Regions from separate parts of the Lysinibacillus sp. FSL H8-0500 genome, predicted to be linked through region 1. Evidence: riboswitches for the same ligand, from Rfam matches in the RefSeq annotation. Region 1 holds a riboswitch; each other region holds the start of a gene.
What was found. A riboswitch is a leader RNA that binds a small molecule or an ion and turns the genes downstream of it on or off. The one in region 1 is predicted to bind S-adenosylmethionine.
Positions count from the first base shown of each region.

Region 2: another riboswitch for S-adenosylmethionine. It lies ahead of MHB44_RS09035 (YezD family protein); the one in region 1 lies ahead of MHB44_RS02870 (MetQ/NlpA family ABC transporter substrate-binding protein).
Region 3: another riboswitch for S-adenosylmethionine. It lies ahead of MHB44_RS02385 (O-acetylhomoserine aminocarboxypropyltransferase/cysteine synthase family protein); the one in region 1 lies ahead of MHB44_RS02870 (MetQ/NlpA family ABC transporter substrate-binding protein).

Region 1 is NZ_CP150292.1:610,112-620,135, reverse strand. It holds gene MHB44_RS02885 (carbon-nitrogen family hydrolase) at 1-319, opposite strand, end outside; gene MHB44_RS02880 (pyridoxal phosphate-dependent aminotransferase) at 515-1,684, shown strand; gene MHB44_RS02875 (PPC domain-containing DNA-binding protein) at 1,724-2,227, opposite strand; SAM riboswitch class I at 2,338-2,439, shown strand; gene MHB44_RS02870 (MetQ/NlpA family ABC transporter substrate-binding protein) at 2,527-3,351, shown strand; gene MHB44_RS02865 (ATP-binding cassette domain-containing protein) at 3,454-4,479, shown strand; gene MHB44_RS02860 (methionine ABC transporter permease) at 4,472-5,143, shown strand; gene MHB44_RS02855 (enoyl-CoA hydratase-related protein) at 5,154-5,933, shown strand; gene MHB44_RS02850 (alpha-hydroxy acid oxidase) at 5,948-7,108, shown strand; gene MHB44_RS02845 (CoA transferase) at 7,105-8,295, shown strand; gene MHB44_RS02840 (glycine C-acetyltransferase) at 8,660-9,859, opposite strand; gene MHB44_RS02835 (nucleotide kinase) at 9,909-10,024, opposite strand, start outside.
Region 2 is NZ_CP150292.1:1,913,849-1,923,872, forward strand. It holds gene pepF (oligoendopeptidase F) at 1-1,215, opposite strand, end outside; gene MHB44_RS09005 (DNA starvation/stationary phase protection protein) at 1,436-1,876, shown strand; gene MHB44_RS09010 (general stress protein) at 2,036-2,473, shown strand; gene MHB44_RS09015 (hypothetical protein) at 3,089-3,604, shown strand; gene MHB44_RS09020 (DMT family transporter) at 3,817-4,716, opposite strand; gene MHB44_RS09025 (LysR family transcriptional regulator) at 4,851-5,729, shown strand; gene MHB44_RS09030 (phosphopantothenoylcysteine decarboxylase) at 5,798-6,478, shown strand; SAM riboswitch class I at 6,659-6,745, shown strand; gene MHB44_RS09035 (YezD family protein) at 6,805-6,960, shown strand; gene MHB44_RS09040 (flavin reductase family protein) at 7,048-7,533, opposite strand; gene MHB44_RS09045 (VOC family protein) at 7,649-8,437, shown strand; gene MHB44_RS09050 (amphi-Trp domain-containing protein) at 8,487-8,765, opposite strand; gene MHB44_RS09055 (NRDE family protein) at 9,116-9,877, shown strand.
Region 3 is NZ_CP150292.1:505,709-515,732, reverse strand. It holds gene MHB44_RS02415 (histidine kinase dimerization/phospho-acceptor domain-containing protein) at 1-912, opposite strand, end outside; gene MHB44_RS02410 (hypothetical protein) at 928-1,083, opposite strand; gene MHB44_RS02405 (response regulator transcription factor) at 1,061-1,753, opposite strand; gene MHB44_RS02400 (DNA-binding protein) at 2,065-2,295, shown strand; gene MHB44_RS02395 (homoserine dehydrogenase) at 2,405-3,391, opposite strand; gene MHB44_RS02390 (hypothetical protein) at 3,836-4,222, opposite strand; gene MHB44_RS02385 (O-acetylhomoserine aminocarboxypropyltransferase/cysteine synthase family protein) at 4,554-5,855, opposite strand; SAM riboswitch class I at 5,972-6,085, opposite strand; gene MHB44_RS02380 (glycerol-3-phosphate acyltransferase) at 6,241-6,873, shown strand; gene MHB44_RS02375 (DASS family sodium-coupled anion symporter) at 7,273-8,754, shown strand; gene chrR (class II chromate reductase ChrR) at 9,237-9,968, shown strand.

The DNA.
Region 1 (10,024 bases):
CACCAACTAGCTCACCATTTTTATCAAATATATACATTGTATTATAAAATTTATCGCCTTTTTTTGTTGATACAGAGCCACCAACAATATGTATAGCAAGCTCTTTCGATAAATTTGCCAAAAATGCCTTTGTCCGCTCTCCATTCACATCCGCTAGCTCAGGTAGCTTCTCCAATGCATAGCCCGTATTCCACATTTCAGGCAATACAACAATCTCTGCCCCCCGCTGTGCGACTTCGCGAATCTTTTCTTCAGCGCGCACAAAATTTTCCTCCACCTTGCCAAAGCCAACATTTAATTGAATACAACCGATTTTCATGCCGATTCCTCCTCTAAATAGATAACTAAATTTTCATAGTTTTCATTATACTATATGTACTTATCTTCCAAGTAATCTATCTATAACTAACCATTAATAGTAATAATAAAGACTAGACAATTCACGAAAAAAATAATAGTATTGGCAACATATTCTTTAACAATAATTATTATATTCTGAAAAAGGTGAACCTATATGGAATTTTCTAAAAAGCTTCAACAGCTACCTACACAATTTTTTGCAGCACTTGTGCAAAAAGTAAATGCTGCGCTGGAAGAAGGGCGCGATATTATTAATCTTGGACAAGGAAATCCTGACCAGCCAACACCGCCTCATATTATTCAAGCATTACAGGAGGCTGCTGAAAATCCTCAAAATCACAAATATTCGCCATTTCGTGGTATTGCTGAATTACGTCAAGCTGCGGCAGACTTTTATCAGCGTGAATACCAGGTGGATATTAATCCAGACACAGAAGTAGCTATCCTTGGTGGCACAAAAATCGGGCTGGTAGAGCTACCTTTAGCGGTGTTAAATCCTGGTGATACAATGCTTTTACCAGACCCAGGCTATCCAGATTACTTATCTGGCACGGTATTAGGCGATGTAAATTTTGAAGTGATGCCACTTTTTGCTGAAAATAATTTCTTGCCTGATTATCATGCCCTATCTGAGGAAGTAAAGGAAAAGGCAAAATTACTTTACTTAAATTATCCAAACAATCCTACAGGTGGTACGGCAACACTTGAATTTTTTGAGGAAACGGTACGCTTTGCCAAAGAGCATAATATCGTCGTGTCGCATGATTTTGCTTATGGTGCAATCGGCTTCGATGGCAACAAGCCTGTTAGCTTCTTACAGGCAGAAGGCGCAAAAGAAGTTGGTATTGAAATGTATACGTTATCCAAAACTTACAATATGGCAGGCTGGCGTATAGGCTTTGCAGTTGGTCATGCCGATATAATCGCTGCCATTAATCTGATTCAAGACCATTTATTTTGTAGCCAATTCCCCGCTGTTCAGCAGGCTGCCGCAGTAGCACTGACAGCCTCTCAAGCATGTGCGGAGGAACTAAGAGCTACCTATGAACGTCGGCGAAATGTGCTGATTGAAGAAGCTCACCGTATTGGCTGGCAGGTAACCGCGCCAAAGGGCTCCTTCTTTGCATGGCTGCCTGTACCATTCGGCTATACAAGCGAGCAATTCGCTGATTTATTGCTTGAAAAAGCGGATATTGCTGTTGCAGCAGGCAATGGCTTTGGACAATATGGCGAGGGCTATGTGCGCGTTGGCTTACTCGTTAGCGAGGAACGCTTACGTGAAGCAATTCACAGAATTGAAAAGCTACAACTCTTTAATATATAGCACTGCCTTGTCCTGTAGCTGGGTGACGCTGCAGGACTATTATTTTTCAATTTTCCTCGGCTGTGCTAACCCTTGCTCTAATGGATAAAATTGAACATGCCCTGTTTCCTCATCAAACTTTCTCATATGCTGAATGCCTTGCACCTCTGCCAGCACTATATCAGCCGTAATCACGATATTTCCACCTTTGATAAAATGACCACCTGATACATTGCCCCATTGATCGCTCATTGAACCATGAAAATGTGTTTCATATGCCCCATCACGTTTACAGACGACGCCTGAGCCTTGGATAAATTCAAGTGGACCTTCTTTTTCTATGACATCACTAAAGCACACTTTAATGCTAGAGGTGTCATCAGGCACTAAATAGACAAAGCTGCTTTTTTGAAAGCTACCAATACAGCTAACAATCGTTGCTGATTCGATATTCTGCTCAGCACAAAGCGCCTCAATTCCCTCAATGATATCTGTTCCCATTAAAAGACGGGCACTGATAACTTTTCCAAATGAACCCGTTCCATATTGAATGCGTACTGACATTGCTCTCCCTCTTTCTTTTGCATAAGGTTAAAAATATTTAAAATATTTATTGACTTACTATACCCTATAATTTATATTAGTTCTATCGGAATTATAAAAATATCATAAATCTCTTATCAAGAGTAGCTGAGGGACTGGCCCAATGAAGCTCGGCAACCTCCTTTTTGGAAGGTGCTAAATCCTGCAAACAGATGATGTTTGATAGATAAGAGAGGACATTTTTCATGAGCCTCTCTTAATTTGTAAGAGAGTTTTTTTATTTTCCAAAGCCGATAAAACATTTTTGGGGGTAGTTTTTCATGAAAAATAAATTTTTACTAGGTTTAGCAAGTCTTACACTAGCAGCAGCATTAGCAGGCTGTGGTTCAAAAGAGGAAAGTAAGGAGCAGGGCAAGGCAATTGATGAAAATAAAATTGTTGTAGGCGTTACTTCTGGCCCGCATGAGCAAATTGCAGAGGTAGCAGCGAAGGTCGCTAAGGAAAATGGCTTAGAGGTTGAACTTAAATCATTTTCAGATTATGTTTTACCAAATACAGCCCTAGCTGAAGGTGATCTTGATGCAAACAGCTATCAGCATGAGCCTTTCCTTGATACATTTAATAAAGATCATGATACAGATTTAGTACCAGTTGGTAAAACGATTTTAAATCCAATGGGTGTGTACTCTGAAAAATATAAATCCTTTGATGAGATTCCAGACGGTGCAACATTTGGTCTGCCAAATGACCCGACAAATGGTGCTCGTGCCCTTTTTGTACTGCAAGAAGCAGGCTATATTAAATTAAAAGATGGTGCAGACTTAACAGCCTCTATTCGTGATGTAGAGGAAAATACAAAGAATTTAAAATTTATTGAGTTAGAGGCAGCACAAATTCCTAAGCAGCTTAGTGAAGTAGATGTAGCAGCGATTAATACAAACTTTGCACTAGAAGCTGGCATTAATCCTAAAGAAGACTCTATTCTATTAGAATCTACTGACTCACCATACGTGAATTACATTGTAGTACGTGCTGAAAATGAAAATGACCCAACAATTAAAAAGTTTGTTGAGGCTTATCAATCTGATGAAGTACGTGCATTCATTGAAGAAGAATTCCAAGGTTCTGTAATCCCAAGCTGGTAATTATTCAGGATGCTTCTATAAATCTAAGAATCTGCTGAGGCTTCTCATATGAGGACAGGCAGATTCTTACTTTTTAGAGGTAGAAAAAGGAGCAATCATCATATGATTCAATTACAAAATATCTCAAAAGAATATAAATCCAAAAAAGGTGTTGTGAAAGCCGTTGATGGCATCAATCTTTCTGTAAAAAAGGGACAAATTCATGGTGTGATTGGCTATAGCGGCGCTGGTAAAAGTACCCTTATTCGCTGTGTCAATTTGCTAGAGCGCCCCACAGCAGGTAGAGTCCTAATTGACAATATAGACATCACTGCCCTTCCCCTTCATGAATTACGGCAAACTCGCCAAAAAATCGGGATGATTTTCCAGCACTTTAATCTTTTAAAAACAGCTACTGTTTATAATAATATTGCCGTTCCCTTAAAACTGCTTGGCTATAATGATGCGGAAGTTAAAAATCGTGTCGCGAAATATGCGGAAATCGTTGGTTTAACAGAGAAATTAGATAGCTACCCTAATCAGCTTTCAGGTGGTCAAAAGCAGCGTGTGGCCATTGCACGTGCCTTAGCGCAGGAGCCAGAAATTTTACTAAGCGATGAAGCTACAAGTGCGCTTGATCCTGAAACAACAGAGGCAATACTTGCACTCTTATTAAAAATAAATCGAGAATTAGGTATTACTATTTTACTCATTACCCATGAAATGAATGTGATTCAAAAAATTTGTGATGAGGTTTCTGTCTTAGAATCAGGCAAGGTTGTAGAATTTGGTACAGCTATTGAGCTTTTTGCAAAGCCTCAGCATCCAACCACAAGAAAATTTTTAAACACTATTTCGCAACGTAACTTATCACCTTCTCTTATTGAGCAATTGAATGTTTCTGGGAGCGTGATTCGTTTAACATTCCTTGGCGAGAGTACGGGGAAGCCTTTATTAGCCGAAGTTAGCAAAATCTATGATGTGCAGCCAAATATTTTAACAGCCAATATTATTGAATTAAAAAATGGTATTGTTGGTAATATCGTGGTGCATTTACACGGAGAGTCCCAGCTTGTGCAAAAAGCGCTAACATATTTTACGGAAAACGGTGTTGCTGTCGAAGAATTAGGAGGTGCGTCTAATGAATAGTATTCAAAGCTTTTTTACGGATTGGTCAGATGTAATTATAAAAGCTATTATCGAAACATTCCAAATGGTTGGAATTTCCTTGTTCTTTTCTATTTTAATCGGTATTCCACTAGGGCTTTTAATTGTTTTAACACGACCTGGACAATCCTTTGAAAATAAATTTCTCTATCAATTTTTCAACCTATTAATTAATATTGTACGTTCTGTACCTTTTATTATCTTGTTATTCTTTATCCTACCTTTTACAAAGCTAATCGTTGGTACAACAATTGGTGTCAAAGGCGTTATTGTACCTCTCGTTGTTTATACAGCCCCTTATATTGCACGCCTTATGGAGTCAGCATTATTAGAAGTTGATCCAGGAGTTGTAGAAGCTTATACTGCAATGGGCATTAAACGCCGTCAAATCATTTGGCATGTGCTATTACGCGAAGCACGTCCATCTATTATTTTAGGCTTAACAATCGCAACAATTGGACTAATTGGTGCAACAGCGATGGCTGGTATGGTCGGCGCTGGTGGCTTGGGTGACCTTGCCTATCGTTATGGACATTTGCGTTATGAGGTTGATGTCATGTATGCAACCGTATTTATTTTAATTATCCTTGTGCAAAGCATTCAATCCATTGGTAATCGCTTTGCTGCAAAATTAAAGAAAGACTAGGAGGACCATCATGACTAAGGAAATTTATATAGAAAAAAGTGGCTATATCGCAACATTGATATTAAACCGTCCTGACAAACGAAATTCTTTATCAAGGTCTATGTTTCAGGCGATCTTAGAGGAGCTTGAACAATTACAGAAAGACGAGACGATCAAGCTATTAATTGTTCGTGGTATCAATGAGGTTGCCTTTTCATCAGGTGCAGATATTAGTGAGTTTTTAGATATTCGCTACGCGGCAGACAATGCCAAAGCCTATAATGACTTAGCTTTAAAGACTATTGATGCTCTTTATAAATTTCCACATCCTTCGATTGCTATGATTCAAGGCTTAGCCATTGGCGGTGGTTTGGAGCTGGCAAATGCCTGCGACTTTAGAATTGCTACACCAAAAAGTAAGCTTGGCATTACTGCTGCCAATATCGGCATTGTTTATAATCTGGAAAGCACAAAACGCCTTATCAATATTGTTGGTGTCGCTAAGGCAAAGGAAATTTTATATACAGCCAACCTTTTTACAGCACAGGAAGGACAAGATATTGGCTTAATTACGGCTGTGCATGAGCCAGGGGAAATTGAACGTGCTACACTGCAATTTGCTGAACATTTATTAAGTAAATCCTCTGTTGCCAATGCGGGCATTAAAAAAATTATTCAAGCCATTGTTGATGGTGAAAATGAAGAAAATGATGAGCTTGCACAAATCGTGCTAGATTCATTTAGCTCTGCTGATTATAACGAGGGCATCCAAGCCTTTTTAAACAAAAGAAAGCCTATTTTCAATAAATAAGTGAGGTCGTAACAATGACAAATACAGCCCATGGTGATTTACTGTTAAAAAATATCAATGCCCAAGCCCCCTTCCCTATAAGCTTTGCTGATTTAGAGCAGGCAGCAGCGCAAAAATTAGCGGCTGGACCTTTTGGCTATATACGTTCAGGGGCTGGTGGTGAACAAACATTGCGCAATAATCGTGCAGCCTTTGAACGCTATTCAATTGTTCCGCGCTTTTTAACTGATGTGTCCAATATTGATACATCCATTGAGCTTTTCGGAAAAACATATCCGACACCATTGCTATTTGCCCCTGTTGGTATGAATGGTATGGCTCATGATGAGGGAGAGCTTGCTGTTGTAGGTGCGGCTCATCATTTACGCATTCCTTATATTCAGAGCACTGTTTCCACCTGTTCACTGGAGGAAGTTGCCCAAGCTGCTCCTGATGCAACAAAATGGTTTCAATTATATTGGTCTACAAATGAAGAGATTGCTTACAGTATGGCAGCACGAGCAGAGGCGGCTGGCTTTGAGGCTATCGTGTTAACTGTGGATACAGTCATGCTTGGCTGGCGTGAAGAAGATGTACGCAATCAATTTTCACCGCTCAAGCTAGGCTATGCAAAAGGCAATTACATCAATGACCCTGTCTTTATGGCTACCTTGCCTGATGATTCGTTTGAATCATATGTCAAAGGGGTTTTGCAAAATATTTTTCATCCAACACTTAGCTGGGAAAATATTCGGGAATTAAAACGACGGACAAATCTTCCTATCTTATTGAAGGGCATTTTACATCCTGAAGATGCCAAGCAAGCCATTGCTAATGGCGTTGACGGTATAATCGTGTCAAATCATGGCGGTCGTCAATTAGACGGCGTCGTTGGCTCACTTGATGCACTACCTGCCATTGTAGAAGCCGTAAATGGACAAGTACCCATTATTTTAGATAGTGGTGTATATCGTGGCATGGATGCCTTGAAAGCACTTGCGTTAGGGGCAGATGCTGTTGCCATTGGTCGCCCATTTGTTTATGGACTAGCACTTGCTGGACAACAAGGTGTCGAAAAAGTAATGACAAACCTTTATGATGAATTAAAGGTTTCCATTGCATTAGCAGGCGCAACCTCTGTCAAGGCATTACGCAATATCACATTAGTCAAACAGGATGGGACGGAGAGGAAATGAAACAAGCATTACAAGGATTAAAGGTTGTTGATTTATCGCAAGTATTAGCAGGCCCTTACTGCACAATGGTATTGGCGGATATGGGCGCAGAAGTTATAAAAATTGAAAAATATCCAAACGGGGACGACACTCGTACAATGGGACCTTTCGTGAATGAAGAAAGCCATATGTATATGATGGTCAATCGTAATAAAAAAGGTGTCTGTATCAATTTAAAAACGGATGAAGGATTAGCATTATTTAAAGAGCTAATTCAATCCGTTGATGTACTTGTGGAAAACTATCGACCAGGTGTTACAAGAAAACTGGGCATTGATTATGACACATTAAAAGTCATCAACCCTGGCCTTATTTATTGCTCTATTTCAGGCTATGGTCAAACCGGTCCTTATAGTCAAAAGGGTGGCTATGATATTATGGCACAGGGACTAAGCGGCTTAATGCATATGACGGGTGAAGCGGATGGTCGCCCTGTAAAGGTTGGATTTGCTGTCAATGATATTGCCGCTGCTCAAACAGCATTGCAATCTATTTTAATGGCTTATATTTATAAGCTTCGTAGTGGTGAAGGGCAATATATTGATGTTTCTTTAGTGGAGTCAGGTCTTGCATGGACTGTATGGGAGGCTGCTGCTTACTTTGGACAAGGTGAGTTACCTGAGCGAACAGGTACTGCACATCGTGTGTCTGCCCCTTATCAAGGCTTTAAAACACAGGACGATTATATTTTAGTAGGGGCTGGCAATCAAAAGCTCTGGGAAATTTTTGCGACAAAAGTGGTCAATCGTTCTGATTGGCTCACAAACCCATATTTTGCTACAAACTACCTACGTGCACAAAATGTCAAAATGCTGGAGGAAGAAATTGAAAGTGAATTAGTTCAGCACAAGGCTTCCTACTGGCTAGAGCTTTTAGATAAACACGGCGTACCATCAAGCCCTATCTATGCCTATGATCAAACTTTAAATGATCCCCATATTTTAGAACGTGGCATGATCCTATCCTATGAACACCCAATTGCTGGCTCTATGCGCACACTAGGCTTCCCAGCCAAATTTTCTCGGACGCCAGGCCAGCTAACAAGCGCAGCACCTACTTTAGGGCAGCATAATGAGGAAGTCTTACAAGCATTAAGTATTTCTGATAAAAAAATAGCAGCGCTTAAAGCAGCAGAGATTATTAAGTAAGTGATTGTGTGTGGTCGGGGCTACCCAGCAGTTGTCCGTGGTCTTCGCTGTTCTATTCTGCACAGGGGCTCTTCTATCCGTCGGAGAGCCTTTTGTATTGCTTTCTCTGTGGGCTATCCGTCATTTTTGCTAGTCTATTCACCACTTTTGAAGTTCTATCCTGCACAACGGCTTTCCTATCAGCCACGGTCGGGCTTTGAGAGAGCTATCCCTTACTTTTAGCATTCTATCCGTTACTTTTGCTAGTCTATTCACTACTTTCTACGTCCTATCTCACACATCTGCTTTCCTGTCTATTAAATATTATTCCACACTTAATATAGAAAACATAAAAAGCTTCCCCATCCAAGAGGAAGCCATTTTCTTATTGAATCACGCCTAATTCACGGCCAACTTTTTCGTAAATTGCTAATGCATCATCTAGCATTTCTTTTGTGTGCGCGGCAGTTGGCATATTACGCACACGGCCTGTTCCCTTTGGCACTGTTGGGAAAACAATGGATTTTGCATAAACGCCCTCTTCGAATAAGCGTTTTGAAAATTCCTGTGTGAGCTTTTCATCCCCAATGATACATGGTGTAATTGGTGTCTCAGACTCCCCAATATTAAAGCCAAGCTTCTTAAGTCCTGCCTTTAAATAATCGCCATTGTCCCACAGCTTATCATGGAGCTCTGTAGAGTCAATCAGCATTTGAACAGCTGCTGTAATGGCTGCTACATCCCCTGGCGGTAAAGCTGTTGAGAATAAAAATGGACGGGAGCGCACTTTTAACCAATCAATTAAATTTTTCTTCCCTGCTACATAGCCACCCACAACACCAATGGCTTTTGACAATGTACCAATTTGGAAGTCGATTTCTTTTTCTAAGCCAAAATGCTTTACAGTTCCTTTACCTTTACCAGTTACACCTGAACCATGTGCATCATCCACATACGTAATTAAATCAAATTCCTTAGCAATTTCCACGATTTCTGGTAATTTAGCAATATCACCATCCATCGAGAACACGCCATCTGTAATCACCATAATTTTATTATATAAGCCTGATTCCTTCGCTGCCTTTGCTTTAGCACGTAAATCATCCATATCAGAATGATTAAAAGCAATGATTTTCGCCTTCGATAAGCGACAGCCATCAATAATAGAGGCATGGTTTAATTGATCTGAAAGAATCGCATCATTTTTATCCATTACAGCAGAAATGGCTGCCATATTACAGTTAAAGCCTGATTGATAAGAGATTGCTGCTTCTGTACCTTTAAATTCAGCAAGCTTTTCTTCCAATTTTACATGCAAATCGAGTGTACCGTTAATTGTCCGAACAGCACCTGCACCAACACCGTATTTATCAATTGTTTCTTTGGCAATACGCTTTAAATCTTCATTTGTTGCTAAGCCAAGATAATTGTTAGAGGATAGGTTTACAAGATTTTTGCCACGTACCTGAATAATTGGGCCATTTGCTCCCTCTACTGGATCAATTTCATTATATAAGCCCTGTGCATGTAAGGCTTGTAGGTTTTCATCTAAAAATGCATTTAATACTTTTGACAAGCGTATCATCCTTTCCTAGGAAAACTGTTCTAGCTCCTAGTTTAGCATAAGCCTGTCATTAGCTAAATTGTTTTGTTACTCTTTCAAATAGTGGCGCTGTTTTTTCACGCCACAGAGATGTCAAAAGGCAATGATCTATTAATTGACGTACTGTGTGCTCTGCCTCTGCATAGC
Region 2 (10,024 bases), 1.3 Mb from region 1:
GAAATAAGATTGATGGGCATGTGCATTCGCAAAATGCCCTGCATGACCCAGCTCATGAATCAGCGTAAAGACCTCATTCATACGCTCATTCCATGATATTAAAATATAAGGATGACTGCCATATGGACTTGAACAAAAGGCACCCGTTGATTTCCCTTTGTTTGGGGCATAATCAATCCAGCGCTCGGCAAAGGCTCTATCCATTAAACGGTTATAATCCTCTCCCATAACGGCTAATGCCTTCTCTACATATTCCTTTGCCTCTGCCATTGATACATGTGGATCATAGTCAGGATCAAGTGCTATTTTTAAGTCGGCAAATGTCATTTGGTCAATACCATTCGTTTTTTGAATTAATTTGGCATAGCGACGCATATGTGGTGCAAGCTCTGTTGTAATTAAATCTATTTGACGATTATAAAGTGAACGGTCTACATCTTGATTCAATAATAAATAATCAATAACAGAATCAAAGCCACGTAAATCCGCCATAGTTTTCTCCTGCTGGATATGTGTGTTATAAACTTGTGCTGTTGTATGCTGATAATCACGCAGCTTGCTTGAAAAGGCATCAAATGCAGCACGACGTACATCTGTGTTAGCTTCAAATTCCCAGTCATTTTCAAATAGTACGAAGCTAAGTGGATGCTTTTCGCCATTGACTTCAAATTCACCAAAGTTCATATCGACTAATTTGGTTGTGTTATAGGTTTCATATGGCGCATTAAATGTCGCACTAAAGGCAGCAAGTGCTTTTTCGACCTCAGGGTGTAGTTGATAAGGCTTGTATTTTAAGAGCTCTGCAATATAGTGCTGATATAGCGGGTTTACTGTTGCGGCTTCCTGTAAAATGGCTTCATCTAAGGCAAGTAGCTCACTGCGAACAAAAGCGAGCGCACTATTAATTTTCCCAATGGCTGAGCTATATTTAGCAGCACGCATTTGTGCTTTATCGTTTGTACGGTCTACTTGAAGGTTTAAGCTGGCATATGTGCCAATAGGAACAATGTTTTTATAGAGCTCCTCAAAGGCTGTTAGTACAGCAATTACGTGCTGTGCATCTGTAATTGTTCCTTGAAACTGTTGCTCAAACTGAAGTGCATCCTCTACAAGCTGCGCAAGCATTGGGTCAAAATCAGCATCATTTTTTAATAAATGGGTTAAATCCCATGTTTCTTCTACTGCGACATCTTTGCGTAATGGTAAAACATCCATTTCTAAACACCCCTTCGTAATATAAGTGATTTCATTATAACGAACTATTTCGGAAAGTGAAATAATTAAATGAGATAGTTGCACTATTCTTCATAAACACCCAATACTGCAAAATAGATGTTTGAAATATAACTGGTCGGGAACAATAGACATATAGCCAGTATCTTATGTAATACATATGAATGGCTAAAACATTTAATATATTGGAGGAAATGTACGTATGACACAAAATTTAAACAAACAATTAAATAAGTTAGTTGCCACATGGTCTGTGCTGTATACAAAGCTTCACAATTATCATTGGTATGTGACAGGTCATGCATTCTTTACCCTACATGCCAAATTTGAAGAATTGTATAATGAAGCAACCTTGAATTTAGATGATATTGCGGAGCGTGTTTTATCAAAAGATGGTAAACCAGTAGCAACCTTAAAAGAGCATCTTGAGCTGTCATATGTAGAAGAGGCGACAGGAAAAGAGTCAACAGAAGAAATGGTTGCAACAACGATTGCGGACTTTGAAAAGCTAATGAAAGCCTTAAATTCGACGATGGAGCTTGCAGCAGAGGAAGGGGACGATCGCACGGAGGATTTACTGAATGCAATGTTCCAATCCCTTGAAAAGCATACTTGGATGCTAAAAGCCTTCCTTGACAATTAGCATATTACAATAGGCATTTGGAGCTTTACCAGCTCTGGATGTCTATTTTTCCTTCATCACAACAAGATTACAATTTGATTACAGTATGGAAAAGAGCGTTTGTTTAGGACAAGTAAGGGTATTAACTTAATAAGCCATATGAATTAGGAGGAATTGAACATGATGAATGAACAACACCCACAAATTGAAGTGGCTCATACAAAGGATGAAATGCTTCATATTTTAGAAAGTATGCGTTTGGAGGGGTATCATAAAGAGGATATCCATATTATTGCAAAGGATCCCGAACAGCTAGAGGATGTCAGATGGGATGAGGATGTGCAAACACATGAGGCTGGTAATTGGCGAGACCAGTTCAAATCATGGTTTACAGGTGATTCAGCTGTAGAAGAGGGCTTAAAACGCTTTAATTTTACGGAGGGTCAAACAGCCTACTATGCACACCTTGTAGAGCAGGGAAGCATTGTATTATTTGCGGAACATGATGATGACTTGTCTCCATTAGAAACACCAGCCATGACAACTGAGGAACTAGATAAGCGTTTAGAGGACCAAAAACGTAATATCGAGGCAGAGCAATATCGACGATTTTTATAAAGCTCAAAAAACCAGAGTGACGATGGACAATCACTCTGGTTTTCTTATGGTGTATATGAGAGAAATATTGAAATCATCTATTTTACATATTTTGGCTTTAACTTTAAAAAAATTTATAAATTTTTCATATCTATATTATACTAAATAATATCAGCATGAACATACTTAATAGGCTGAATTAAAACTAAAATGGGAGAAAGAGTGTGTTATGAAAAAATAGCTGCTTTTTTTTCAGTGTTAATTATGCCCTAAATACAGAAGTAGCCTCAGCTTATAGCACTGCTTTAAGTTCACCATCTTTTATTTATGCCTATAGCCGTAATTTATGAACCAAGCAAGGTTTCTAGCCATGTAAGCTCTCTATTCCAGTTACAGCAGTAGTGAAAGGGGCTGAATTGGAAATTTATGGTATGACCTATAGTACAACTTCTGTCGCATAATTTATAGAAAGTGGGACTGGTGGTTGGATGGATTTAGATTCAATTGTACAGGTCTGTGTTAACGCTATTACGGAAAGATTCTCTAAGTGCAAAAGCTAGTACATCAATAGTAAGTAAATCTGGCACACTTCTGAAGCAAGAAGAGCTCAAAATCGTTGAAAAGGAAGAATAGCTAATGACACTTGCTTTTAATCCACTAAACAGTTTAGGAATCGTTTCTACCTTTCAAGCAAAGCACAGCCAGCAATCTTTTACAGTTGAAATGGATGAAGCCGACTCTCAACAACCTGAAATTGGCGCATCACGTAAAAAATATGCAGAATTTGTACAATCTTGCAATGTGATTTATCAAAATGCAACACCAACTCAGCTTGTCGATAAACATACTAATGCCATTAATATTGCTAGTGGTGTTTACTACCATTTAGGCTTGGTAAATGGCAAACCTTTGAATGGCACGGCTTTAACGGGTGGCGGCTTTAATTCAAATTTCAATCCAATGTTTAAAGATTCTGGAACAGGAACAAGGCTGACACCAGAACAAGAAGAAGCTCTTAGAAGACACCGCTCTTATTCACAAGCAGAGCGACAAGGCGCAAATGAATTGGTTGCTGTCTTTATGAATCTCTCGCGGTTAGCAGAGAGGAGACAGTCTATAGCCAATGTCAATAATGATGCTATGTTTAAGTAGTATTTTCCTAAATTTGTACAAGGAATTGGACTTGATATAAGTCAGCCTTTTACGATAAATGGCAAGTCATTTATTTATTCACAAGGAGCATTACAGGCAGTGAATGCAGAAGATGGACCATAGCAGATCGATATTAAGAATAAGAGCTATCCTAATCGTCCATTTGATTGACGATTGAGATAGCTCTCTTTATGTGCTAAAAATAGCATTGATTATGGCATCACTTTTTCGTGTGCCTCTTTTTTGATGAAGCGTAATAGATGGAAATGCTCTAATTGTGCCACTACATTCCCAATCAGAATAAAGCTACCACCAATCACTAATTTCATTGTTAATCCTTCGCCAATAAACATCATCGCAAACATGGCTGCAAAAATAGGCTCTAAGGAAAAGATAAGACCTGTATGTGTAGCAGATGTATATTGTTGTGCAACAGTTTGGCCCACAAAGCAAAAGGCACTACAGATAACGCTAAGCCCTAAAATCGCGATCCAAGATGTTGTGGAATGAGGCAATGCTGGTGTTTCAAATAAACATGTTAAAATGAGTGCATATAATCCTGCAAAGCCGAGCTGATAAATCCCATAAGAAATGGATTCAACATTGCGTGTAAAAGAGCTATTTAACAGTAAATAAATGGAATAACATAACGCTGCGATCGCCACTAATATATCACCTTTTTGGAAAGTAAATGAACCATTTGCTGTCAGCACCGTAATACCAATCATTGTGCAAATAACTGCAAAGCTAACGGCTCTTGAAGGTAATTTTTTATCAATAAAGCTACTGAAAATCGGCACTAGCACAACTGTAAGGCTTAAAATAAAGCCTGCATTTGATACGGAAGTGGATTGTAAACCAAATAAGCTGAGTGCAAACACAATGAATAATAATAATCCTTGAATAGCCGCATATTTTAATGTTTGTCCATTTACTTTACTCATCCGTTTATAAAAAATAAGACCTGCGATTACAAATGCGATAATGCAACGCAATGCCACCACATTATAAACAGCCAATGTTTCAAGCCCCATCACCATAAAGGTATAGGATAACCCCCAAAACATTGTAACAATTACCATCAATACATTTGCTTTTCCTTGGATACTCATGATGTTCACCTACGATCTGTGTACTAAAACAGTTTGACTACTAAAAATTACTATATAGCTTGTCTTGTGATTAGTAAAACGAATGTTTATAATGAATAGGATTAAAAAAATTCATGTATATAGAGGGATAATGGATGAGCCTAGTTAAATATGAAATTTTGACAAAGGTGGCAGAGGTAGCAAGCTTTACAAAAGCGGCAGATGCACTTGGCTTAACACAGTCTGCTGTAAGTCATGCCGTGTCAAGCTTGGAAAAAGAATTTGGCTTTGCATTGATTCATCGTAGTCGTACAGGTGTGACGCTAACAAGTGAGGGGTATACAATGCTACGAGCGATGCGGCAGGTTTTAGATGCGCAGGAGCTATTGCAGCAGGAAGCTGCTCATATTTTGGGTGTCACAAGAGGTAAGGTGCGGATTGGCGTTATTTCAAGTATCTCATCAAATTGGATGCCAGAAATTATTCGTATTATGGATCATCAGTTTCCAGGGATACGGGTAGAATTGCGTGAGGGCGATTATTATGAAATCGAGCAATGGCTACTAAGTGGTGAAATAGAGGCGGGATTTTTAAATGGTCAAAAGTCGGCACAATATCAATTTACGGAATTGCAGCAGGACCCTTTGTTGTGCATTGTTTCGGCTAAAAGTCCTCTTTATGATAAAACAGAGGTTGATATTGCGGATTTGGAGGAAATGCCCTTTATTATGACCTCTTATAAGGGTACAAATGATGTGAAGGTTCTTTTAGAGCAATATCATGTAAAGCCAAATATTCGCTTTGAGCTATCAGAGGAGGTTGGGATTCTCTCCATGATCTCCCACCATCTTGGTATTAGTATTTTACCGCAGCTTGTTATTCATAATTTACCGTCAACATTAAAGGCTATTCCATTAAAACAAGGGGGCTATCGGACAATTGGTATTGCGATGAAGCATCATGCCTCGCCTGTAACGAAGAAATTTGCGGAAATTTTAAGTGCTTGGTTAAAGGAGCAAAACAGTGTGCTGTAGCTATTGAAGCCTATCCTTGCATTACGTTAAAATAGGATTTGTATATATTGTAGAAAATAGGTGAGTGTATGGGGACATTACAAGGTAAAACCGTACTTATTACAAGTGGGGGAACACTTGAAAAATGGGATCGTGTACGAGGGCACACGAATTTATCAAAGGGGACAATGGGCTGCTATTTAGCAGAGGCAGCACTTGTAGCAGGTGCTTATGTTTTGTATATGCATGGCTATTTTGCACAGCTACCAGTCAATCATAGTAAAATGCAAACTATTAAATTTGAGGGTATTGAGGATTTAGGCGAGAAACTTCGCCACGCTGTGCAAGAACAACAAGTGGATATTATCATTATGGCGGCTGCTGGCTCCGATTGGGTCATTGATAAGGTGTATGACCAATCAGGCAATTTAATGGAGGAGGCGGGAAAAATGCCTTCTGATGAGCCACCTATTATTCATTTTAAAAAAGCACCAAAACTATTAGGGCAAATAAAGGACTGGCAACCAAATGTTACATTGGTAGGCTTTAAACTAGAGGCAACAGACGATGAGGCATTTTTACTTGCGCGTGCAAGATTACGTATGGAAACAGCACAGGCGCAGTTTATGGTGGCAAATAGCTCTCAATCGTTATATGGTGGAGATGAGCCTCATTGGATTGTACCAGCAGAGGGGCAGCCGATCAAGGTGATGGGCAAAGAACAAACAGCGCAAGCATTGATAACATGCTTACAACAAGAAACTGTGTAGAAGGTATACTTCTGCACAGTTTTTTTATGGCTATGCAGCGCTAAATGTGTAATTGTCTGCATACAATGCTAGAAGAAATCGAGATAAATATCGTATTACAAAGTATTCGACTAGGTTTTCTAATAATTTATATTGACAATTGTATAGCACAATTATAAAATTATTTCCAAGTAAGCAGTGCTCTTATCGAGAGAGGTGGAGGGATTTGGCCCAATGAAGCCTCGGCAACCAATAGAATAGATGCCAATAGTATCTAAAAGATAAAGGGGCTATCCATCAATTGAACTCTTTTGTAAAGGAAGCATGAAAAAGAAGGGGTGTATGATATGGCACAGTCGGTAAAAGTGGATGATAAGAAGTTAGAGGCTATCGCGAAGGCTATTCAAAATCTTGAATTTGGTGAAGTGCATATTACGATTCAGGATGGTGTAATTGTGCAAATTAATAGGCTAGAAAAACAGAGATTTCCGCAGAAAAAATAGTGATGATTTCAGTTGAACGATGTCATAGGCCACAACTAAGCAGAAAGGATGTCCTTTGCTTACAAGTGGCCCTTTTTTGTGTAACGATTAACGATAAAAGCTTTTTGGAATCTCGCCAATATGGCGACGATGATACAATAAAGGCTCTTTTGGTGAATTTGTAATATCTAGCACCTGCCCAATAAAAATAGTGTGGTCACCAGCATCAACCTGTTGATATGTTTTACATTGTAAAATAGCTGCTGTATCATGTAAAATCGGTAGGTCAAGGGAGGACATAGACCACTTTGCCTGGGCAAAACGATCTGGCACTTTGCTGGCAAATAGCGTACATAAAAGTTCTTGATCACTCGCTAAAATATTGACTGCAAATGTTGACGCTGCTGTAAAATAGGAATGAAGCTGAGATTTTTTATCGAGTGACCATAAAATAAGGAGTGGGTCAATCGAAACAGATGCAAAGGAATTAACGGTTAAGCCAAGCGGTTGTGTGTCATGGCATGTAGTAACAACCGTTACACCTGTAGGGTAATTACCTAGTGCTAATTTAAAAGCAGTTACTTGATCTGTCATTCAAATCACCTCGTTATTATTTTCAATGAAGTTAAATAGCTATCATTGTCTTGCATAAATTTTAAACGAATCCAACATATAGGTAAAGGTAATCGGGAAAGAAAGGGGAATGACCATGACTTTATATTTCGATCATCTGGTTCAGCAAGTGGAATCACCAGAAAATATAAAGGTTTTCTTTAACAAACGAAATATCCATACAGTAAACGGTGGTCAGCATACAATGTGGGGGACTTATAATACATTAAGCTATTTTGGCTTAAGCTATATTGAGCAAATTGCGGTGTATGATCGTGATTTATTTGAGCAGGCGGCATTAAACCCTTACACTCTACATTATACGTTTAAACGGGATGGAGAGGACCAAGGATTTTCACGAATTGCATTACGCACAACAAATATAGAGGCAGAGGGTGAACGATTGCGTGCATTAGGCTTTGATGTTTATGGACCTGATGCTTGTAGTCGCACAAGACCAGATGGCTCTGTTGTAGAGTGGAAGCTGCTGCATTTTGGTAAGCCTGACCTTGCCATTGACTTTCCATTTCTTATTGAATGGGCGGAGGATGATAAGGAGCGTTTTGCACAATTGCAGGCAAGTGGTGCAATTCATCAGCAGCAAAATATTACAATGGAAGCGGTGCTGTTTGTTGTAAGGGACGTACCGACAACCGTTGAGCTTTGGCAGAAGGCATTGCAATTGTCAAAAGCAGAACAGCATGATGAGCAATATGTATCACTACAGTTACCAAATATACGCTTGGATTTTTATGATGAGGCAGTTGCCACAGCTATGACACTTACACCTTTAAAGCACGGTCCGTTTGGTGTGCAATTAAAAGACCCATATCGAGTAAAAGAAACATTGGTTTGTCCAGGCGCTTTTTATTGGATTAATCGCTAAAAAGCTACGGCAAGGGGAGCGTATAATGCCCCTTGCCGTAGCTTTTCAATTATTCAATCGTCATTTTCTTTGGTGCTTGTGTGCCTGTGTACCAATCAAATTCAATTTCAAATGAGTGTTTGTCGCCCTTTTTTGTATAGGAGTATTCGATTTTAAGTGGTTCTGTAGGGCCCACAACGGTTTGCTCTGTGCCTTGAATAAATGTAAATTCACCGTTTTCTTTTAGTTTTTGAGCAATTGCTTCAAGCATTGTTGCAAATTCGACAACACTTTGCCGTTCTTTATGCTTTAGGATAACTTCTGTCATCGGCTTCATTTGTTTTTGCATCGAAATCCCTCCCCTATTATCGTTACTTCTATTATAGCATAAAATGTTAACGCTACCATTTGCATTGCACTTGTTTATTGTGTGCTCTATACTATGTTCAATATCAATTAAGCCTCAGCGTCATTGTGTTCGGATTTTTTCGAGTTCACTCGAAAAGCTCCTCTCAAAAATCCGTAACAATGTTTTTTGTACCGAAAGCGCTAGCGTCAGGTACATCCACCGGGGCTTTTATCTTGGTTTAGTGGGCGTTTGGACACCCACTGAACAGAGGTAAAAAAAGCGTTCATCCCTACCTTGTAGAGGAAGGGGTCTTTGGTTGAACCAAGATAAAAAAAATAGGAGGGCACGCTATGTGTATTATTGTAATTGGCTATCAAGTGCATCCACAGTATCCTTTGCTGATTGCGGCAAATCGTGATGAATTTTATGCAAGACCAACTGAGCGCATGCATAACTGGAAAGATATGCCACATATTTGGGCCGGTAGAGATTTAGAGAAAATGGGTACATGGCTAGCTGTGAGTAATAATGGGCGATTTGCAGCAGTCACCAATTACCGCGATCCACAACTGCCAATTGTCGGTGAAAAATCGAGGGGAGCCGTTCCTATTGCATTTATGAATAGCTCTATAAGTGCTCGGGATTTTGCTAGTCAGTTACAGCAGGAGCGTTATTTATATGGCGGGTTAAATGTACTGCTCTATGATGAAACAGAGCTTGTGCATTATAATACTGTACATAATGAGCAAACAATTATCCCACCAGGCGTTCATTGTGTATCAAATGCAACCTTTAATACACCATGGCCTAAGGTGGATCGCTTAAAGGAAGCCTTTGCTCAAACACTCCAACACACAACAGAGGAAGAAGCATTACTAGCTATTTTGAAGGACCCAACCACAGCAGCAGCTAAAGATTTACCTTCAACAGGTATACCGTTTGAACTGGAACAACAGCTTTCCTCTATTTTTATTGATATTGATGGCTATGGTACGCGTGCCTCGACAATTGTGAAGCAGCATCAGACGGGCTGGGATATCCTAGAACGAAGCTTTGTTAATGGTGAATTTGCTGGGGATATAAGGTTAGAGGTTACAAGAAGAAGTAAATAGCTTTGCCAATGATGGAAGTTATTCATCCGCTTCAAACAAAATATCCGAATAATGAATGTACTTACATATCTTTAACGTAATCCGCCCAAAGGCATTCGTCTCAGTGAAGCAGGTGGTGTTGCTGGGAGGGGGAGCATGCCGCTGTCG
Region 3 (10,024 bases), 100 kb from region 1:
CTTTGTTAATGTTTCTTTTTTCTGCAAGTTTTTCGCTACATATAGCACATCTTTACGACCCATCCAAGCAAAAATAGCAGTTACAATACTTGTAAGCCAAACAAAGTAAAAAATATATTGGTTTTGCTGAAATTGTTTATAGCCATCCCACATTATATTTGTTGACTGTGTGATTGCTTTTTTTGGAATTGTTACAGTACCTGTATATTCAGCTAGTTCATAAAGAGAATCTGTATTCACATGCGTTTCTGTACGATAAAAAATATCCTCTAGTTTAGGGCTAATATTATCTACTCGTAATGGGTTTTGCTGCGTATATTCTATTTTATAAACACTGCTTTCTGAAACATTGCCAAAGCGATAGATTTTACCCGTTTCTGTATTTTTTAATTCATAAGACCAAAAATGATAGACTTTATTAAAATTCTTCGCCTCTTCTTGTACAGCCTTTATATATTTATCAACAAGCACCTCTTTTGCAGCAAGAACTTTCTTACGAACATGCTCATCATCTTCAAAGTTTGTTGTAATATCTTTAATTTTAGCATCTTGCTCAGCTTGTAATTTTTTTTGCAATTCGGTTGCATTTGCATTTACAGCTTCTTGAATACGTTGCTCATATTGTGCTTTAATGCTATCAATTTGCTCTCCCAATGTACCATAATAATTACGATGCTCATCTATTTCTTCTTGTGTAGCATCTAATTTACTTTTTAAATCACTCGCTTTCGGTGCATTTAAAATAATCGGTCCTAAATCTGTAAAAAAATCATTACTCTCACCATAGAAATTTTCAGAGTCAAAATAGGAATTACCAATATATTGATGACCTACAAGCATAAAAGTCCCTATACCAAAGGTTGTCCAAATTAAACATATAAGCACAAGAAAAGCTTTCCATTTTTTCACCATAGCTCTAACACTCCTCTAAAAAATTCTTTCAAGCAATTGTAAAACCTCTGAGGAGCGAGCATTAACGAGTTGATAAGCATACACACCAAAGTAAATGAGTCCAATAACACCAGCTATAAATCCTGTAATCGATATATACTTCTCTAGTTTATTTTTCCATTTTATATCCAACGCCCCATACCACCTTTAAATAGCGTGGATTTTTCGGGTCTGCTTCAATTTTTTCACGTATTTTTCGAATATGTACAGCTACAATATTTTCAGCATTGTAAGCTTCCTCATTCCAAACACGTTCATAAATTTCACGAATCGAAAAAACACGCCCTGCATTTTTCATTAATAATTCTGTAATTTTGTATTCGATTGGTGTAAGTCGAACAGGCTCTCCTTCTAAGATGACCTCTTTTGCATCCTCATCAAGCACCAGTCCATCGATTTCCACCTTTGCTGTACCTTCATTATACGTTCCTAATTGAACATAGCGTCTTAGCTGTGATTTGACGCGTGCCAATAATTCTAAAGGATGAAATGGCTTTGTCACATAATCATCTGCTCCTACTGATAAGCCATGTATTTTATCGCCATCCTCTGCCTTTGCACTAAGCATAATAATTGGAATATTGCGCTCTTCTCTAATTTTAAAAGTTGCTGTAATGCCATCCATATTCGGCATCATAATATCTAAAATAATTAAATGTATTTCATTATTTTTTAGTTTTTCCAATGCCTCTACGCCATCTGCTGCCTTGATCACGTTATAACCTTCATTTTTTAAATAGATTTCAATACCATCACGAATATCTTGATCGTCATCTGTAACAAGAACTGTTAATTTCGTCATGATATACACCTCGCTCTCAAATATTAGTGTACTGTTCAAATCTTAAAAACCAGTTATGATAAAAATGAAGAATTTCTTAAGGTTTTCACATCATTATGTAGTTTGCTTGTTCCCCCGCCTACTAGCATTATTACACCAAGCCAGGATATAATACTTAATTGTTCACCTACTAGCAAGGCACCTTCTTTTATTATTCATTCATTATCATTAATAATACAGATTTATCCAGAATCAAACAATTGCCATTTTACTTTAGTATGCTTTCTGTTCAAGGAGCAGTATAATGAACATAAGAAAAGGGGGCGATTTATATGTATAAAACGGTGGCAGAGACAGCTCTTGATCTTGGTATGCCTGAGGAGCAAATTGTGCGTCTAGTTTATGAGGGACGCATTCGTTCTGTTTATGATGGGGAACAAATACTTATAAATAGCAGCCAATTCAGCACTTATTTTCAGCAATTAGAACGTATTAAAGAAGAAATTGAAATCTGGCGCTCTACCCCCATTCCAGAGGATATTGATGTAAAAGATGAAGATTAAAAAAGCCTGCCATTCAAGCAATTGCATATTGTTGAATGGCAGACTTTTTATGATTTTATTAGCGCTTTCCCGTGACATCTTTCACTTTATAATGCTGTATCTTATTTTTTTAAATTGTTACAACAAACCCTGCTCTTTTACCGATTATTTCGGCATAATCTTCTACCATCACGCTAGCAGTTGGATACATACCAGCACCAGGACCGATTAATGTAAGTGTACCAATATAATTTGTCTCTAAGGCAACCGCATTATTGACATCGTCCACTGGATAAAGTGGATGTTCCTTATCGACTAATTGCGGGCCAACTTTGGCTACAATGTTACCATTGTCAAGCCTTTCAACCTCGGCCACATGGCGATAACGCAAACCCTTATCATTCGCTTCTTGGACTTGTGCTGGCGAAATACTATCAATACCAATTACTTCAACATCTGCCCAATCAGGTTGCTCATCAAAAGCCAATGCACTTAAAATCATAAGCTTCTTAAAAGCATCTTGACCAGAAATATCATTATATGGATCTGCCTCTGCATAGCCTAAGCTTTGTGCTTCTTTTAACGCTTCTTCAAATGTACAGCCCTGTGCACGCATCTTTGTTAAAATATAGTTACTTGTACCATTTAAAATTCCTTGTATGCGGCTAACATCATTGACAAGTAAAATATTTTTCATTGTTTTAATAACCGGTACGCCACCTGCAGTAGTAGCCTCATAGCCTACAAACACACCATTTACCTTTGCAAGAGTCTGCAATTCTAAGCCCCGTTTGGCAAACATCACTTTATTAGCTGTAATCACATGACATTTATGCTCAACCGCACGCTTTAAGTAGCTATAGGCAGGTTCTTCATTGACAATCGCTTCAAACACAACCTGCATGCCTGGCTCCGCTAAGACATCATCCATACTCGTTGTCATTAAATGTGCTGTTCCTGGTACGCGTTCACGGCTTGCATCTGTGACTAAAATCTTCGCTACCTCTAATTCAATACCTAATTTATTTTTAAGCTCTTCTCGCTTTTCATTTAATATATGGTAAATACCCTGACCTACCGTTCCAAATCCTAAAATCGCTGCCTTTATAGTTGCCATTCCTGTTATTCCCTCCAACTTACATTCCGCAGTTTTATATAATTTTGTGCTGGTTCTCATCCCCACCACAAACTTTTCATTATTATTTATTTTGGTACAAGCTCTCTTATTTTAGACCCCATACAAATTCAAATAATTCAAAATTTAACTTAAAGAAAATTGTAACGCAAATAGATAGTTCACACAAGAAAAATCTTTCTAGGATGTACATTTGTTTCCCCTAGACGTGCAAAAGAAATCGTTTCCAATCCCTTTATGATACGCTTTCAAGTGTCTACATAATATTTGAACAAATATTGACGTTTTCTTTATAACAAATAAACTACAACTTTCTTCTATTATATATATGTTTGTATTCTCAAATATATTGTTCGAAATACATATAAAGAAAAAACCCATTCCCTGTAGCAGTAGGAATGAGCTTCAATATATAAGGGATTTGTTTTAGCCTGCTTTTGATAGTAATTGATAACGATATTGTGCTAAAGCTTGCTGCACAAGCTCTTTTTCTTCTTCGGTAAAATTGGGCACAGCATATGTACGCTCTACTAATTGGAATGCACCATACTTTAAGAAATACTCTGTTGCAGGAAGAGGAATATGACTTACACCGTAAACTTGATAAGCTTCAAAAACTTCCTTGACAATATAACCTTCCTCTTGCGCATGAGTTTGTTCAAGAAATGCTGTGTGACCAAAAGCTTGCTGCCATTGTTTTTCAACTGATGCTAGTAAGTGTTGAATGGCTTTACCATTAACAAATACATGACCTTCGTTTAGTTCATAAATAAAATAAGATGCGATGTTTTGTGCACTATAAGTATTACCCATTTAAAAACACTCCTTTATCATCAGTTTTTAGGAAGGAGCAGCTACTAGCTATAGTAACTACTCCTCTTTATTTATCTATTCAAAAGTGGGGGGAGCACTTCTGACACCATTATTCTTGTTCGTTCATTTAACTTATTTCCTAGTATACAACATGGTTTTAATTAAGTCAATAATTCAAATGAAATTACTAGGTATTATTTTTAAAAAAGTTCTGATAATTTACCAAATGAGGTAGTTAGCTGATGCAGCAACGTTTTACGTATTACCAAATGAGGCCTTTCAAATGAGAAAATACGTAAACGCTACACCATAATCCTTTATCTCCCTGAGGTTAAGCTTCTATCGCTTGCTCAGTTGCTGTTGCCTGTGCAATAGCTTGTTCTAAATCAGCAATAATGTCCTCCACTGCCTCTAAACCGATAGATAAGCGAATGAGCGATTCGGCTACGCCAGCTTGGATCAATTCCTCTGCTGAGAGTTGTTGATGTGTAGTTGATGCAGGATGGATAATTAAAGATTTGGCATCCCCTACATTGGCTACATGTGAGAATAGCTTGACACTATCAATAAGCTTTCGCCCAGCTTCACGTCCACCTTTAATGCCAAATGTCAGCACAGACCCAAAGCCATTTCTTAAATATTTTTTTGCCAAATCATGAGTAGGGAAATCCTCCAGACCATTGTAATTTACATACTCCACAGATGGGTGGTTTCGTAAATATTCAGCCACTGCTAATGCATTTTCATTATGTTTAGGAATACGCAAATGAAGCGTTTCTAAACCTTGTAGGAAATTAAAAGCAGCGTCAGGGCTCAATGTTGGGCCAAAATCGCGTAGTAATTGTACACGTAGCTTTGTAGCAAAAGCAGCAGATGCTGTGTCAATGCCATAACGTAGTCCGTGATAAGAAGCATCTGGCTCCGTAAAGCCTGGGAATCGTCCACTTGTCCAGTCAAACTTCCCAGCGTCTACCACAATACCACCTAAAGTTGTACCATGGCCACCAATCCATTTTGTTGCTGAGTGAACAACGATATCTGCACCAAAGTCAATTGGTGTAGAGCCATAAGGAGAAGCAAATGTGCTATCAATAATTAACGGCAAGTTGTTATCATGAGCAATTTTAGCAACTGCTTCAATATCTAAAACCTTTAAGCTTGGATTACCGTAGACTTCAGCAAAAACAGCCTTCGTTTTATCAGTAATCGCTGCATTGAAATTTTCTGGATTTGTTTCATCTACAAAAATTGTTTTAATACCATAGTTTGGTAATGTATTTGCGAATAAATTATAAGTACCACCATATAAAGAACTAGCTGCTACTATTTCATCGCCAGCTCCCGCTAGGTTTAAAATGGAGAAGGCAATCGCTGCTGCACCAGATGAAAGTGCTACTGCTGCTGTTCCACCCTCCAATAAAGCTACACGCTTTTCAAAAACATCGACAGTAGGGTTTGTAATACGTGTGTAAATATTTCCTGCTTCCTCTAAGGCAAAAAGACGTTGCGCATGAGCAGTGTCTTTAAAAACAAAAGCCGTGGAACGATAGATGGGAACAGTACGAGTACCTGTCACAGGGTCTGGCTCTTGACCACCATGTAACAATAATGTTTCTGGTTTAAAATCTGTCATTGTGTACCTCCAAATGGTTATTTTTTTACGATGGTACCGGAGATGAGGAGGATTTTTCTGTAGAAAACAAAAACCCTCTTCAGCTAAGAAGAGGGTTGCAGGTGCAAGTTTTCCTCCCCTTATCTGCCAGATTCGAGTAAGAATCTGCAGGAATTAGCACCTTAGTAAGCGTAACACTTACTGGTTGCTGGGCATCATAGGGCCTGTCCCTCCGCCTCTCTCGATAAGAGTATATGATTCAATTTCCATCGTTGTTACACAGTATAAACATAGAGTTTTTTTCTGTCAACCTGTAAATTTTATTTTTTCCGAAACTTCAGTCTGCTTTTTTTCGTAATATGAACACATACATTATTTTAGAAATAAATTTGAAGGGAGTATTTTTATGGTAAAAGCCGTGATTATGATTGTTATTGTCGGCTATTTCATTGGCTGTATTCATGGCTCTAAGGTGGCACAGATTTTATCGGGGGTTGACTTAAAAAAAGCTGGTCATGGCAATGCTGGTGCCTCCAATGCTACACTTTCTCTTGGCTGGAAATATGGTGTTTTAGTTGCTCTTATTGATATTGGCAAAGGCGTTATCGCCATTATTGGCGCACACCTATATTTGGGGGATATCACATATTTAACAGAGGAGCAAAGATGGCTTCTCACATATATTATTGCGGCAGGTGTTATTTTAGGTCATAACTTCCCATTTTATATGGGCTTTAATGGTGGCAAAGGCACTGCTTCTATTATCGGTATTTTACTTGCTGTTGACTGGAAAATTGGTTTATTTGCACTTATATTATTTATTATTTTATCGTTTGCCACAAACTATTTAATTGTGGGGGTACTTGAGTTTTATCTTGTCTTTTGTACTGCAACCTATTTGTGGATTCCTGGAATCGGCCCTACTATTATCGCACTCTGTCTTTTTACCCTCGCTATTATTTTACATATTGAAAATATAAAGCGATTAGCAAAAGGAACAGAGCCTAAAGTCATCTCAGCATTTAAGAAAAAGAAATAGTATACAGAAATTTAACAAACCATTATGATTGGATTTACTTGAAACGGGTACAATATTAACTAATGGAGGTATTGGAAATTCCATCCTCCTATTTTTAATAACCATAAGATACATAATCGTACAAACATACTCTACATTTTTGTACAAAAATATTTATCAGAATTATAATATTTCCCTCTATGCAGTCTGTAACATAACAAATATATAGGCTGACATGAATTGCATAGTTATTTTGTCTTTTGTATGACCATATATTTTCTCTTTATCATCCTCTTAATGCTCTAAAAAGTAACTACTTTACATCTTGATTACTCTACAATAAAATAGACAATTTCCTATCTTAATAAAGTATTTTACTAACCGATGTTATGAATAATAGTGTAGAAAGGATGAGAAAATATGTCAGCACCGAAACAAGAAGCTACAAAACGTAATTTAAAGCCCCTCTGGATTGCGCTAGCCTTTGCCTTACTAATTATTATTACGTTTTTACCAAATAACGGTGATTTACCTCTCGCAGGACAACGCTCTTTAGCCATCCTAGCCTTCGCAGTTATTCTTTGGGTAACAGAAGCTGTTTCATACCCTGTTAGCTCAGCGATGATTATTGCACTTGTTACTGTTTTGCTTGGACTTGCGCCAACAATTGATGACCCTACAACAGAATTAGGTACAGCAGGCGCTCTAAAGCTTGCCTTAAGTGGCTTTAGTAATTCCGCAGTCGCTCTAGTAGCAGCAGCTCTTTTTTTAGCAGCAGCAATGCAGCTTACCAACTTGCATAAACGACTCGCTCTCTGGATTCTTTCACTTGTAGGAACAAAAACGAAAGCTATTGTATTTGGAGCAATTCTAGTATCAATCGCTCTTGCATTCTTTGTTCCTTCTGCTACAGCTCGTGCTGGTGCCGTTGTTCCTATTTTACTAGGGATGGTCGCAGCCTTTGGTTTACCGCGTGATAGTCGACTTGCTGCCCTACTTGTTATTACTTCCGTACAAGCTGTTTCTATTTGGAATATTGGTATAAAAACAGCAGCAGCTCAAAATATGGTTGCATTAAACTTTATCCAAGAACAATTTAATGTGAATGTTTCTTGGGGTGCATGGCTACTCTACGCTGCCCCCTTCTCCATTATTATGTCGTTTGTGCTATTTTTTGTAATGATTATGCTTATTAAACCTGAAACAAGCAATATTGAGGGTGGTAAAGAGGTTATCAAAAAACAATTGGAGGAACTTGGTCCATTAAAAGGTCCTGAAATACGTTTAATTATTACATCTGTTATTTTACTATTTTTCTGGGCTACTGAAGGTAGACTTCATCCATTTGATACAACAACCGTCACAATTATTGCTATCGCTATTTTATTATTACCGAAAATCGGAGTATATACATGGAAGGAAGTTGAACCTCATATTCCTTGGGGTACAATTATTGTCTTTGCGGTAGGTATTATGCTAGGAACAGTTTTATTAAGTACAGAGGGTGCGTCATGGTTATCCGATAAAGTATTTGGCTCACTTGGTTTAGACTCTATGCCGATTTTAGCCACAATTGCACTTGTTACACTCTTTAATATTTTGATTCATTTAGGCTTTGCAAGTGCAACAAGCTTAGCATCCGCGCTTATACCAGTATTTATCGTTTTAGCATCAACATTAACAGCCAATGTTGACCAAGTAGGTTTCGTCATTGTACAGCAATTTGTTATTAGCTTTGGCTTCCTCCTACCAATCAGCGCACCGCAAAATATGCTTGCCTATGGTACAGGTGCATTTACCACAAAAGATTTCTTGAAATCTGGTATTCCATTAACCGTTGTAGGCTTTATTTTGATTTTGCTATTCTCTGCAACTTATTGGAAATGGATTGGATTACTATAGATTTTCATTATAAAAGCCTTGGAAGAGCGATAATAGTCACTCCTTCAAGGCTTTTGTACATGCAGAGCCTTTCATTGTGTCGTTTTTGTTATACAAGCACTTTTGCCAAATCGTGAGGAGTATGATGACCTGCTCACGCTATTCAGAGAGATACATCTGTGTATACATTCTATCTGGGAGTTTTCCAAATGATTTTCACATCGCTAACACGTGTGAATCCGGTCATTCCTTCCCCCTCTTTATTTTGTTCAACTAGCCCAGCGACCCTCTATAATAATCCAAATTTCATAAATTTAACCAAATAAACAGCCATTTCATAAATTTTAGAATGTTCTATCTATAATGCATGAAATACTCTACTTTACGAGATAATTTCTACATTTTCATTTTTTCTATCTATTATTTATTAGCTTTCTTCATTCGATTTTGGCAATCAAGCATGCTATGCTTTTATTATAGAAGAAGCAAAGGAGAGTATGTAAATGGTGAAAGAATTATTACGCAGCCATTCCTCAGTACGCATTTATGATGGCAAACCAATTTCAAAAGAAATCATCGAGGATTTAATTGCAACTGCACAAATGGCTGCAACATCACATTTTGTCCAAGCTTATAGTGTGATATGGGTAACCGATGAAGAGAAAAAGGAAAAATTAGGTCTCCTCTCTGGCAACCCACGTCAATATGAAACCTCTGGAGGTGCTTTTGTCTTTTGTGTTGATTTTAAGCGTCTTCACATTGCTGGTAAAATAGAGGGTGTAGATATCGTAGCTGATTCAGCTGAAAATGTCCTTGTGGGTGTAGCAGATGTCTCCCTATTTGCGCAGAATTTTGTCATTGCAGCAGAATCGATGGGCTATGGTATTTGCTATATTGGTGGTATACGTAACAACCCTGCCGAAATAAGTGAGTTATTCAATCTACCCGAGTATGTTTTCCCGTTATTTGGGTTAACAATCGGTGTGCCTGCTCGCCGCAATGAAGTAAAGCCTCGCCTGCCTGTATCTGCTATATTGCATGAAAATGACTACAATGTTGAAAAGTATGAGGCACTTTTACCAGCGTATAATGAAACAATGGAAGCCTATTATAATAGCCGATCATCGAATAGAAAAATTGATAATTGGACAAAACAGATGGCTGATTTTTTAATTGAACAACGCCGACCTCATATCAAAGAGTTTTTAGCTAGCAAAGGATTTAATTGGAAATAATTTCATGAAACGGGGTTACTATCGTCTGATAGCAGCCCCAATTTATTTCCCTTGCT